3 regions of the Peribacillus sp. P4_B1 genome follow, and region 1 is predicted to be linked to each of the others. Evidence: predicted binding sites of a transcription regulator. Region 1 holds the regulator's gene; each other region holds the start of a gene.
The links. The regulator LexA, encoded in region 1, represses DNA repair genes until DNA is damaged. The targets are predictions, from matches to a motif close to CGAACATATGTTCG.

Region 1 (4,527 bases):
GATAGATAAGCCATAGCCCGATAAATGAAGAAGGCTGTATAACAGCATAGATCCATGACCAGCTGAAAGAACGAAGCGATCTCTATTAAACCAATCTGGATTTTTCGGGTTATGATTCATATATTCAGTCCATAATTTGTACGCCATCGGCGCTGCACCCATGGGCATGCCTGGATGGCCGGAATTAGCCTTTTCAATTGCGTCAATCGATAATGTACGAATCGTATTGATAGAAAGTGCATCTAATTTATCTAACATATCGTAAAACATCCCTTCCTGTAATGTACCTCTTTATATTATAGTGACCAGCATAATATCACAACTAAAATCACTATTTACAACCCCGATATTACAATATTTTCTGGAAATTAAAGAAGTCCCCTATTTAGATTAAGCTAAATAGGAGAATACATACATGAATGCACTCCCTTTTTAATCATTAAAGCTTAAAATGGGGTGTTTCATGATAATAGTCCAAGCATTAATGTAAGTTTCTTTTTTCTTTAATATTCTTTATCTTTTGAGGAGTGACGTCATTTCCTTCTGGATCAACGACTTTCACGTGCTCCAACGTATCGGACATGGACCGTCTGAATGTTTCTAAATACTCACTTCTTAATTGGGTTTGCTCTTTCGCCTCGACTTCCGTTAAACCTTCAGCCTTTGCCTTTTTAGAAAGTTCATTAATACGGGCTATTTTTTCTTTTGATAGCATAATTTCGCTCCTTCGTAATCTGCGGATATTGTCATGGTATTAAAAAAAAAGCGAAATTACAAGTTCTATGATTGACTTTCCTGTATATTTAGTTGATGTTCGAGAAAACGCCTGTTCACCGTAGCTTTGGATACATTGTATCCAAAGCCCCTTAAAGTGGCTGCGATTTCTGCAAATGTCAATCCATTGGCCCGGAGTTTAATAATCTCTTCAATGGGAATTTCCATACGTTCCCTTCCAGTAGAATTCCTTTGGTTCTGAAGATTGTTTTGAGGGCGGTAGCCTTTTTCAACGGCTCTTATCATCCCGCGTTTTATTTTTAAGTTATGTAATTTCCTTTGATATTCCTCTACAATACCGACTATCTGGATGACCATGGCATCCGAATCCGATAACTCTATTTCCCCATCGTGTGAGAGCGTATAGATTTTCACGTCTTCTTTAAGGATGACATGGAAAAGGGCTATTTTGGCATTCCCTCTTCCTAGTCTTGTTTCGTCCTGGATTAATAGAACTTCGGCTTCTTTGGCTTTAAATAGTTCGATCATGTCAAAAATGCCATCCCGGTTTAACTCATAACCGCTTTCCTGTTCCTTTATTATGGAAACAACTTCCATATCCAACTTTTCGGCCAATTTGACTAATTCATCTTCCTGCCTTGCCAATGATGTCTCCTGTGACTCTTTTTCTGTGCTGACCCTACAATAGATTATTGCCTTCATAATACCCTACCTTCACTGCTTACTGCTGACTTGCCAAATTCTGAACAAGTTCTTCCCCTTTAACCGGTATGACAATGACTTGACCAGGTTTAATCGAATCTGCCCTGACTCCATTATGCTCTTCTATCCAACCAATGAATTCTTTTTTTGTCAAATCAGCTTCATCATATTTTTCGGCAATTCCCCATAGGGTGTCGCCTTCACCTACTTCTATAGAAAGGAAATCCTTTTTTTGATCATTGTCCAATGTACAAGAGAATAAAATTGAAAAGATGAATACTGATCCAGCTAACAGAATCGTATATACATAATTTTTGTATATTTTTTTCATAAATATCCCTCCAAAGCGAATGTTCGTTCGTATGTTATGTCAAAATTATAATACGAACGTTTGTTTCAGTCAACAACTAAATTCGAACTTATGTTTGTATAGAATTGGGGGCCATGCTATAATGGGGCAAAGAACATTGGAGAAGAGGTGCACATATGACTAAACTATCAAAACGGCAGCAAGATATCCTTGATTTCATTAAAGAAGAGGTCCGCCAAAAAGGGTATCCACCTTCCGTCCGGGAGATTGGCGAAGCAGTGGGACTTGCATCAAGTTCAACAGTACACGGACATTTATCCCGCCTGGAAAGTAAAGGTCTGATAAGACGTGACCCAACCAAGCCGAGGGCCATTGAAATACTGAACTTGGAGGAAGCGAATAATATCCCCAAAGCTAGTGTCGTGAACGTGCCGTTACTTGGTAAAGTAACCGCGGGCATGCCGATAACTGCAATTGAGAACATAGAAGAATACTTTCCGCTTCCCGAAAGCATGGTTCCACATGATGACCATGTTTTCATGCTAGAAATCATGGGTGAAAGTATGATTGAAGCAGGAATTCATGATGGAGATTATGTCATCGTGAAACAACAAAGCAGTGCCAATAATGGAGATATCGTCGTGGCCATGACGGAAGATGATGAAGCCACTGTAAAACGATTCTTTAAGGAACCGGATTACATAAGGCTTCAGCCTGAGAACTCAAATATGGAACCAATTATTTTAAGAGATGTTTCGATACTTGGAAAAGTAATAGGCTTATATAGACAAATACATTAAAAGCGCTAAACGCGCTTTTTTTGTTTGTTTAATTTATGTCCGAAATTCTATCATTATGCATTTGGAAGACTAGGTTTGAAATATTTTTTTAATAGAAGCGTGTTTTCATAGGAGTATTAAAACATTATTCATTTATGGCGGTTGATAGGCAAGGTATCGCTTTCTGGATATATGTACTTTAGGAAAAATATGAAACCATAAAATTAATAAAGAGCGAGATAAAACCCCGCTCCCTGTAAATGTTCATTTCACTCTTAATCTTTGGTTCACTTTAATAAGGTTAAGATCGACCAATCCATTCCACTGTTGAATCTGCATTTGCGTAGAACCATATGCTTTTGCAAGCGCAGATACGGAATCCCCTTTTTTGACGATATGATAGACCTCTTCGATGCTTTCATCATATTTAGTTAAATCGCTTGTTTCGATTAGGTTCGCCAGTTTTTCTATATATTTCGGATCCGAGGCGTAACCCGCATCGAATATTGCTTTGAGTGCTTTTTTGTAATCTTGTTCTCCAATGACGGCTGTATACAAACTTCTATTCCATGAAGTTCCCTTTACATATAGATTGGCAAGATCTCTTAGACTTTCTTCCCATGTTGGGTATTTTCTGAATTTGTTCCATATTTGAACGGGTGCACCGTTGACGTATTCAATTGTTTGTATAATGACTGACTCGCCCTTAAAATCACCTTTTGTACCGAATATATTCTTTCCTTGATTTGCTAAAAAGCTTGTCCCATATCCACTCTCCAAACAAGCTTGTGCAATGATCACAGAAGGCAAAATTTTAAATTCCTTTTGAATTTTCAGGGCATATGGAGCAATTTCCTTAATAAACGTTTCCTTGCTCACTAGAACCTCCATCATTAGGACTCACTTTCTTAACTGGTTATCTTCATTCATATCGTATTCTAAACCATGAAAAGGGTGACAGCATGTCCAGCAAAAAAGGTACTGATATTTGGTTAATTGTCTTCACTATGATCAAAAAAGAGCAAGCATACACTGAGCGGCTTCACATTGAACTCTGAAAGTCTTCGAAACTTGTTGTATCAACTTTCATTGATCAATCGTTTATATTGCATTAATTAATATGGTATAAATCCTTTGTAAATGGTAAAAATTAATTGTGAAAACTTCTAAGGTGGTGACATTATGGACTTCCCAACCATCCATACAAACTTTTGGGATGCAGTGATAGCCATTCCTACCATCATGACACTTACTCAACTTATTAAGGTCATGTTTCCAATTCCTCCAAAATTCATCCCTGCCATCGCTTTGGTTCTAGGCTTATTCATTTCCATTTTCATCAGCCATCGACACCATTTGGTTGCAGGAATTTTCATGGGCTGGTTTTATGGCTATGCAAGCATAGGCAACTATGCTGCTCTCAAAACTAGTATTTTGTCTTATAGAGAATCTTATCAAAAGTAGGATTGAACTATACATGATAGCGGACGCCTAGGGTCATCAATCTTGTTCTTGCCAGGAGACCAAACTAGCTTATATTCCCATCGAACACTCCAATATTCATTCCTTTATGGCAATTACGGCCTAGCCTTTTACTTAGCTTAATCAACATAGCCCAAAGTAAAGTAAATAAAACCAATTCACACCTCCACATTTCAACCTAAAAAAACCTCTCAATTAAGAGAGGGGATTTTTTGGTGATTTCCACTACTTTTCAATATAGACCGACCGAATCAGCGTACGAGTTCTTTCAGGACCATTCATGCTTTTTTCCTTGACGTCAATTGTTACATTATAAACACCTGATTTAGGCACTTCTGGAAGGGTACCCGAAAACTTTTCGGTATCCATTTCCTGAATTGTGCTTTTTTCACTAATTTCTTTCCCGCTTTCATCTATTAGATGAACCAGAAATGTTGTGCTGATTGGCCTTTTTTTATCATTCATCGGATTCTTAATGATAAATTTAGCATCTTTTTGCTTAACTTTACCAGCCATACT
Region 2 (4,527 bases), on a different contig from region 1:
AGGCATTATTCCATGCTCTTTATTATAATTTTCCTGTATTTCACGGCGCCGCCTCGTTTCATTGATGGCAAGTTCCATCGAATTCGTGATGCGGTCTGCATACATGATAACGTGGCCGTTTGCATTACGGGCTGCACGGCCCATCGTTTGAATAAGCGAACGTTCCGAGCGAAGGAACCCTTCTTTATCGGCATCCAGAATGGTCACTAATGACACTTCCGGAATATCCAGGCCTTCCCTTAATAGATTGATTCCGACAAGTACATCATATTTGCCCATTCGCAGTTCCCGGATGATTTCTATCCTGTCTAAGGTCTTCACTTCCGAATGAAGGTATTGGACCTTGATGCCAATTTCCTTTAAATAATCAGTTAAATCTTCAGACATCTTTTTCGTTAAGGTCGTAATGAGGACACGTTCGTTCTTTTTGACCCGCTCCTGTATTTCACCGATCAAGTCATCTATCTGTCCTTCAATTGGCCGCACTTCAATCGTTGGATCCAGCAATCCGGTTGGACGGATGATCTGCTGAACCATTTCTGGCGTATGTTCGAGTTCATATGGTCCCGGAGTTGCCGAAACGAATATGGATTGATGGACCTTTTTTTCGAATTCTTCAAATCTTAGAGGGCGGTTATCTTTTGCAGACGGCAGACGGAAGCCATGATCGACAAGCACTTGCTTTCGTGCCTGATCTCCATTGAACATGCCCCGGATTTGCGAAAGGGTAACGTGTGATTCATCCACGACCAATAGGAAGTCCTCTGGAAAATAATCCATTAAAGTGTAAGGTGTCGCACCTGATGGGCGAAGCGTTAGATGGCGGGAATAGTTCTCTATCCCTGAACAAAAGCCCATTTCCCGCATCATTTCCAAATCATAACGGGTCCGCTGCTCCAAGCGCTGTGCTTCAAGAAGTTTTTCATCTTCCCTTAATTCCTTTAATCTCTCTTCCAGTTCCATGTCGATATTCTGAATGGCTATCCTCATTTTCTCTTCTCGGGTTACGAAATGGGAAGCTGGGAAAATAGCGATATGTTCGCGTTCGCCTGTGATTTCACCAGTCAGGGCATCGACTTCACGGATACGGTCTATCTCATCTCCGAAAAACTCGACCCGTACACAATGTTCATCGCGTGATGCCGGGAAAATTTCAACCACGTCACCGCGAACGCGGAAAGTTCCCCGTTGAAAAGCAATATCATTCCGCTCATATTGAATATCCACGAGCCTGTGGAGCAAGGCATTTCGGTCTATTTCCATGCCTGTACGGAGGGAAACAACCATCTCCCTGTACTCTTCCGGAGAACCCAGCCCATATATGCACGAAACACTGGCAATGATGATGACATCTTTCCTTTCGAACAATGACGAGGTTGCCGAGTGACGCAGTTTATCGATTTCATCATTGATGCTTGCATCTTTTTCGATGAATGTATCAGTTGAGGGAACATAAGCTTCTGGCTGGTAGTAATCATAATAGCTGACGAAGTATTCAACGGCATTATTAGGGAAAAACTCTTTGAACTCACTGTAAAGCTGCCCTGCCAACGTTTTATTGTGGGCAATGACAAGTGTCGGTTTATTGATTTGTTGAATAACATTCGAAACGGTAAACGTTTTCCCTGTCCCCGTTGCCCCCAATAATGTCTGCATTTCCTTTCCCTCTTTAATGCCTTCGACAAGCATTTCAATTGCTGCAGGTTGATCTCCTTGAGGAGAGTATTTTGAGACTAACTCAAACTTATCCTTCACCAAGCATAGCCTCCTATTGAAATATTTTTATATGAAAACGGGACATGAGCATATCCCTTCTATTTATTCCGGTTTAAGAAAGTATATATACTCATTCTACCACAATAGCCTCAAAACAAACCAGCAATAAGCGAACATCCATTCTACTTTTTTAGTTTTATGGACTCATGGTTTGTTGAGGGAAATGGAAAGTTTTTAGAAAAAAAAAGCACCTTTGATGTCAGGCGCTCTTGGATGTTCGTTTCATCATTCTTTTTGATAACCAAAATCCCACTGTAAGGGATAAGGCATCAACGATGATCAATAAGTTTGTATGCGTATAACCTTTATATGCAGAAGCTGTAATCAAGGCAACAGTTAAAACAAGGCCCACGACATTGTTATAGGTGACTCTTGAAAATAGCATGACAAGTAGACAAGGAAAGAAAAGGGCAGAAAGAATTTTAATCATTTTTTCATCTCCTTTATAAGAGAAAAATAGAGTAGTTTCAGTTTAAATGATTATGAAGTTTTTTGCCAATTAATTTCCCACTAGTTTTCAAAAGCATCCTTAGAAGATAAGTTCCACCCACCCATCCATCAATTATGCCCATAAAAAAAAGAGGCAAACCCCTTTTAAAGGGATGTTTGCTTCTTTTCAGACCAATCAATATGGATCGGCTTCATGTCCTTTTCTAACTGCGGCCTCCGGGTTATCCGTTCCACCCAGAGGTTTTGAAGATTCCGTATGTTTAGAAGCCGAGGCTAATCCCTCTTTCAATCTGCGGCCATACTCTTCATCAGCCTCTTCAGCGAGGGCAATCATTTTTACCTGAATGCGCTTGTCGGCAGGAGCCAATGCCGACACTAAATTGGAGATTAAATCATCTTTTTCCCAATCTTCGAATTCACGGAATGTTTCACCGGCCTGCTTCGTATTGCTTTGGCGATCGATTGTCTCACGGACAAGTTTCCCTTCTACCATAGGTGTATACTCCTTGCCCGTCTGTTCAGCTTCTTTCAAACCGCCAACTGTTGATGGTTCGTAGTTGATGTGGGGGCTTTGGTTCCCCCTGCCAACTTCATATTGCATCTGTCCGCCAGTCTGATTCGTGGCTGTCCGTTTCTTTGGAGCATTAATCGGCAATTGCAGGTAATTCGCGCCAACACGGTGACGCTGTGTATCGGAATAAGAAAAAGTACGTCCCTGTAACATCTTGTCATCCGAGAAGTCCAATCCATCCACTAGGACACCCGTGCCGAATGCAGCCTGTTCCACTTCAGTGAAATAGTCTTCCGGATTCTTATCCAATACCATCGTACCGACATGCAGCCATGGGAATTCATCTTTCGGCCAGATCTTTGTATCGTCCAGCGGGTCAAAATCCAATTCAGGATGATCGTCATCACTCATGATCTGTACGTTTAGATCCCATTCCGGGTAGTCCCCACGTTCGATCGCTTCATATAAATCCTGTGTGGCATGATTGAAATTCGTGGCTTGTATTTCATTAGCCTCTTTCTGTGTCAGGTTCTTGATCCCTTGTTTCGGTTCCCAGTGATACTTGACAAGTACGGCTTTGCCTTCCTCATTCACCCATTTATAAGTATTGACCCCTGACCCTTGCATCATGCGGTAATTGGCAGGAATGCCCCAAGGGGAAAAAACAAACGTAATCATATGAAATGTTTCTGGGGAGCTGGAGCAAAAATCGAAAATCCTTCTTCCGTCCTGGATATTCGTAACCGGATCAGGTTTGAATGCATGGATCAGATCAGGGAATTTCATGGCATCTCGGATAAAGAATATCTTCAGATTATTCCCTACAAGATCCCAGTTCCCATCTTCCGTATAAAATTTTACGGCAAACCCCCTGGGATCACGTAGCGTTTCCGGTGACGTCCCTCCATGAATAACAGATGAAAATCTCACGAATACCGGTGTTTTTTTACCTTTTTCCTGAAAAACCTTCGCTCTCGTATATTTTGAAATCGGCTCTTCCCCTGCTTTACCAGTCGGAACAAAATAACCATGTGCACCTGCACCACGGGCATGCACGACACGTTCAGGAATCCGCTCCCTATCGAAGTGGCTGATCTTTTCCAGGAAATCGTAGTTCTCAAGTGTACTTGGACCTCTGTTCCCTACAGTTCTAAGACTCTGGTTATTCGTTACGGGGTGCCCTTGCCTGTTCGTTAATGTTTCTTGCGCTTCATCATTGGTTTTTTTGGATTTATCAGACAAAAAAATCCCTCCTTTGTTAATAAAAGCCAACACACTATACTTTCCCCTATTCCCTTTATTTCACTCTTCAATCTTCAAATTTAATAGAAATCAGATAAATAATTGCTTTTCTCCTATATGTGAATAAGTATATTTTCACTCCATTAATAACGCCGCTTCATAAAATCGAAAAAACATATAAGGAATCGAGGTACAAAAACGCGTAATTTGCAGGATATTAGAGCTAATAAACAATTGCCATTTTAGTTGGATCAGGATTTATCCCCAATCCTACGGAAGAAAAACTGTTAGCACCCAGTAACTATCAAGATACGCTGCAAACGGGATTCATGATGGATTGAAGCTTTAGAAACATGAAGGGAGCATACCCATTTTTGTATAAGCTAGCAAAACCCAAATATAATGAATTAAGGACAAAACATTCAAAAAGCGGGGTGCCTTCATTGGACGAATCAATATTAGGAAGACTTGGCAGGATGATGACTGGAAAAACCGGTCGTTGGATTGTCATTGCTGTATGGATAATTACAGCAATTCTATTAACCTTC
Region 3 (4,527 bases), on a different contig from region 1:
TAGATATCCGCATTCCTTATATATGAAGACTCAGACATTTTCTCGATAAGCAAAGTGAAATAGTCTTCGGAATCTAAATATTTGCCAACCATTTCATCCTCAAACGCCTGATAGACCAATTCAAGGTCATGAAGTTTATCCTGAATGCCGCTGCCGGAGGGTGATGTTTCGGTCAAATAGTTTTGAATGTCATCCGGTTTGATGCAATACTGCTTGAACTCAGCCAGCATAAGCTCCATCTGTGCAATGAACCCCTGCTTATCAGCAGATCGACGAAACATCTTTAACTCTTCTTTTTTATCCTCCATGATTTTCCTTATCAACATATTAACGCCAACGCTGTTCAAATGGAGCCGGCTCATTCCCCCAGTTTCCTGAAGAACGCGCCAAGCAAGCCTGCTAAAACTGAAAACCTGTGTACGGATCATTCCGGCAAGGCCTGGTGTTTTAATTAATTTATATTCAGATAGAAACGTCATCTGATCAGGAACGAGGTAGATAATTGGATTGCCTTCGGGATTTTCTGCCAAATTGGTGCGAATTTCGCCCAATATATTCGAAGTTTTCCCTGCACCCGATCTTCCCAGTAAAAAACGGAGTGACATCTCTTTTCCCCCTTATACAACATAATATCTAGATCCATCATACCAGAAATACTTTCGTCTTTTTGACTAGGTTTCTGTTTCCAATTAGATTTACATTCTATTATTTTACCGTTTCCCTTTAAAAAATACCAATCGTACGTTCGCGTTTCCTCCAAAAGAAAAAGCCCTGATAATTTTCGGGCTTCCTCAATCATTCTCCTGTAAATTTATAATTGAACTCTTTGATCGGCCAATATCGAACATCGACTTTACCGACAACATTATCAACTGGTATGTAACCAAAGTGACGGCTGTCCGCACTTTCAAGGCGATTGTCACCCATGACAAAAAGCTTGCCCTCCGGGACTGTTGTCATGCCCGTCAATTCCTTTAATGTAAAATCGCCCGTAAAATCCTGTCCCGGGAAACCTTCCTTGTATTTCTCAAGATAAGGCTCATCCACTTTCTCACCATTTACGTAAAGCCAATCATCTTTATAACGAATGCGGTCACCTGCAATCCCTATAACTCGCTTAACATAATCTTCCTGTGCATTCGCATGAAAAACTATAATGTCAAAACGGTTGATATCTTGAATCTGATAATGGATTTTATTCACGACAAGTTTATTGCCGTCTTCAAGAGTCGGCTGCATCGAATCCCCTTCAACATCATAGCTTGAAAAGAAAAATGTACGGATTAAGATGTAAATAACAAAAGCTATCATGGCTGCTTTTATCCAATCGGACAAAGAATTCTTGTTTGTTTTTTCCATCTGGTTCAACCCCTACTACATTTATATACTAATTTATTGTCCTTCTTCTCTCTTCATGCTTTTATTTAATCGGACTTCCAGTCTTTTTCCCACATACCATAGGATAAAGATGACAATCCCGATAATGATCGTACGTACAGGCTTATGTATTAAGGATACCAAATCGTAACCTACGAAGCTGATCGTAAAAATCATCACCGCTTTCCCTCCAACGACTGCAAGTCCATATTGCAAGGGACTTACCTTTGAAAGTCCTGCCACGATATTCACGATGGCCGACGGTGTAAAAGGGAAGCAGAGCAGTATGAACAAAGGACCGAATCCATGGCTTTCCACCCAAACCATCAACCTCTGCACCTGCTTATGTTTTTGCAAAAATCGAAAAAACCTCATTTGACCATATCTTCTAATAACTAAAAAGATCAAAAAAGACCCCGCTACTGCACCAATCCAAGAAAATAAAAATCCCCACCAGAGACCAAAAGCCGTTGCATTTGCAAGCACGAACACCACTAAGGGTAAAAAGGGCAAAAAAGCTTCCAACATCGGCAGTAAGATTCCGGGAATTGGACCGAATGAGCGATATTGCTGAATGAGCGCCGATATATTATCAAGTGTAAACCACTCACGTATAGTATCCAAATCCATAATTATCTCCCTCGACATGCTACTATCAAAGCAGCATAAACTTATTAAAAACCGTTTACTTTAGATATATCACTTTCCCCTGAAATTGCAAGAATTATTATCCATATATCTTCATACTTTCCCTATCTCAGGAAAACATAATCTTGTTAACAAAAATTTCATCATTTATCAAAACTTCTTGCATATAAACTGAAAATACATTAGGATAAACAAATGAGAACAAACGTTCTAATTTTCACAAGATATACATATTAATATTAAAAACGTGCTTTTTTAGAAAGGAGCGGTCATGATGACCCGCATTCCAGAAGATGACCGAAATATGATTGAAAAAGCCATCTACCTCCCTATGGTTATTACAGTCTTAAACCGGGATCTCAAGGTCATCGAAATTAGTCCGTTTAAATTAAAAAGGCCCTATTCGGAACTAGTCGAGCATATATTAAAAGTCGTTCAGGACGATCTTGCCGAGGTACGGCGCTATTTGCGCAAGGAGAATATTATAGTAAGTGAAATCAAACGTGATGAATCCTTCACGATGTATTGTTTTTTATATAAAGGATATGAAGAACATCATAATTATTTCAATCCCCGCCTTCGGAATAAAACGGAAGACTTGTTATGTTATTACTTTTTCGAAAAAAGTCACCATGCTAGGGATATTTAGCGGCTTATCCCTATGCTGCCATCCTCCATGTATGATTATCTGTTAATGATATAGATGCATTGGGGTGTAGGGAAAGTATGACCATTAAAAAACGCATCTCTTCTTTCCTGCTTCTTATAGATGAGTGAGTCAATTTATCATGACCAAGATCGATAAGGCTCACTACCCTCAACTATTGTCATAAACCGTTTGCACATTTAGCTGCTTACTGATTATGACAAACATTTTCGAGGACACAGTCTTAACGAATAATAGGCCGGGCTCGTATGCTCATATTTAATCGGTATTTTACTCACATCTTATTCTGTACATTTAATAAAACTATTCCCCAACACTATCATTTTAGAGTCAGCAAAACGTTTTTGCAAAAGATTGTTATAAGTCTATATTAGAGACAAATGAAAACGTTATCCTTTACCTTACTTTGGTCACGGCAGATGAATAAAACGGCAAATCAATATAATCTCTATCATTATGTATAAAAAGACCTTTGTGAAACATAGAGGTTATCTATTATATTGTGAAGTGAATAACTCACAAACTTATACTCCTTTGTTTAATCGTAAAATCATTGGATGTTAAAATAACCCTCCCTCAATTTAGAAAACTTAGGAGTAATCTATATTGTGGGCTGGAATTAATTATTTTTATAAAAGTACTAACGGTAATAATATTATTTGAAGAGGGAACATGGTAGGAGGGAAACATCACATTTACTAAAGAAAGGACTGAAAAAATTTAAAAAGAAATCGACGATTTATGGAAGTGTTATTTGAAGATTAATAATAGAGCCCTTCTCTTATGAGAAGGGCTTGCTTTAATTTTGACTAAATGCCGTTTGCATCCTTTACATTCCAGTCAGCACTGTTACGATTTTCACAGCCTGGATCCGCCTTCCTTCAATTGCTTGGTATATACTTTGTCATTACCTCTGAAGCCTTGACTCCATTTGCCTCGGAGAACAGATAGAACGATTTCCTCTTTGTTTCCTCAATCCTCTGGATCAGTTTCGTTTTTAAAAAAGATGTCCGGTGCAGCTGGTTTTCAAAAGAACTGCATGATACTTCTATATCGATGGTTTGTCTATTCCTGAATGTGATGGTTGTATGTTTGGAATCCAGGCGATCATAGGATACCACATGCTCATGTGATAACCAGATGCATTGAGGACGCAACGGAGATGTAGTTGGAAAGAAGAAGATCGAACTGGTTGGATCAATTGCAATCGGTGCTTTATGTGTGATGTTTATGAGCTGTTTCGTGCCTTGTTTGCGTCCTTCATAACTTGATCCGAAAAACTCACAGCTTTTCTTTACTATTTCCAAAGGTTTAAACGGGGAGATGAACTCGTCCTCCATTTCAACGATACGGGCATATATTTTACTTCCATAATTAATTGGTGAAACCATTAGTGTATAGGGCGTGATTTCATATTCCTCGATGATTCCCTGACTGTTTTCCTTCATTTTCAATCCACCTCTTCCTCATTACATTAAAAAGTAAAACTATAAACACCATTTTACTTTACCAAACCTTATACTCTTAATCGCTTGTACCCTTCCATTCCCGATTGTATAAAAAGGTGAAGGGAGATAGTAAATATATGCTAAATTCCTCACTATAATAGCACAACCTGTAAAGATAAAAAGCAAGTTCACAAAAAATTAAAAATTCTTTTAAAAAGTGGTCATTTCGTCATCTAAACGACACATTCTCTATTAAGTTTAAATTTTTTTGAATTTTCAGTTGATTTTATCCATTCAAATCCATATACTAATAAAAAGGGTCAGGGGTGGTAACTTTGAAAAATGAAAAATCTTATTCAGAGTCAGTGAAGTCCTTATCAATGAGCG

Region 2: uvrB (excinuclease ABC subunit UvrB) is a predicted target of LexA. The motif match lies at 1,887-1,900, and genes of this name have one in related genera.
Region 3: AC1DVK_RS14935 (YhjD family protein) is a predicted target of LexA. The motif match lies at 2,224-2,237, and genes of this name have one in related genera.

The regions. Positions count from the first base shown of each region.
Region 1 is NZ_JBFUHM010000088.1:850-5,376, reverse strand. Features, by position in the region: gene tkt (transketolase) at 1-258, opposite strand, end outside; gene AC1DVK_RS25570 (DUF896 domain-containing protein) at 482-715, opposite strand; gene AC1DVK_RS25565 (YneB family resolvase-like protein) at 781-1,437, opposite strand; gene yneA (cell division suppressor protein YneA) at 1,457-1,768, opposite strand; gene lexA (transcriptional repressor LexA) at 1,924-2,547, shown strand; gene AC1DVK_RS25550 (glucosaminidase domain-containing protein) at 2,791-3,405, opposite strand; gene AC1DVK_RS25545 (hypothetical protein) at 3,709-3,990, shown strand; partial or broken gene AC1DVK_RS25540 (hypothetical protein) at 4,234-4,527, opposite strand, start outside.
Region 2 is NZ_JBFUHM010000003.1:57,413-61,939, forward strand. Features, by position in the region: gene uvrB (excinuclease ABC subunit UvrB) at 1-1,755, opposite strand, end outside; gene AC1DVK_RS02665 (CsbA family protein) at 1,976-2,206, opposite strand; gene AC1DVK_RS02670 (catalase) at 2,402-3,985, opposite strand; gene AC1DVK_RS02675 (MMPL family transporter) at 4,456-4,527, shown strand, end outside.
Region 3 is NZ_JBFUHM010000024.1:1,095-5,621, reverse strand. Features, by position in the region: gene addB (helicase-exonuclease AddAB subunit AddB) at 1-605, opposite strand, end outside; gene lepB (signal peptidase I) at 796-1,359, opposite strand; gene AC1DVK_RS14940 (TVP38/TMEM64 family protein) at 1,393-2,007, opposite strand; gene AC1DVK_RS14935 (YhjD family protein) at 2,300-2,674, shown strand; gene AC1DVK_RS14930 (competence protein ComK) at 3,574-4,140, opposite strand; gene AC1DVK_RS14925 (IDEAL domain-containing protein) at 4,476-4,527, shown strand, end outside.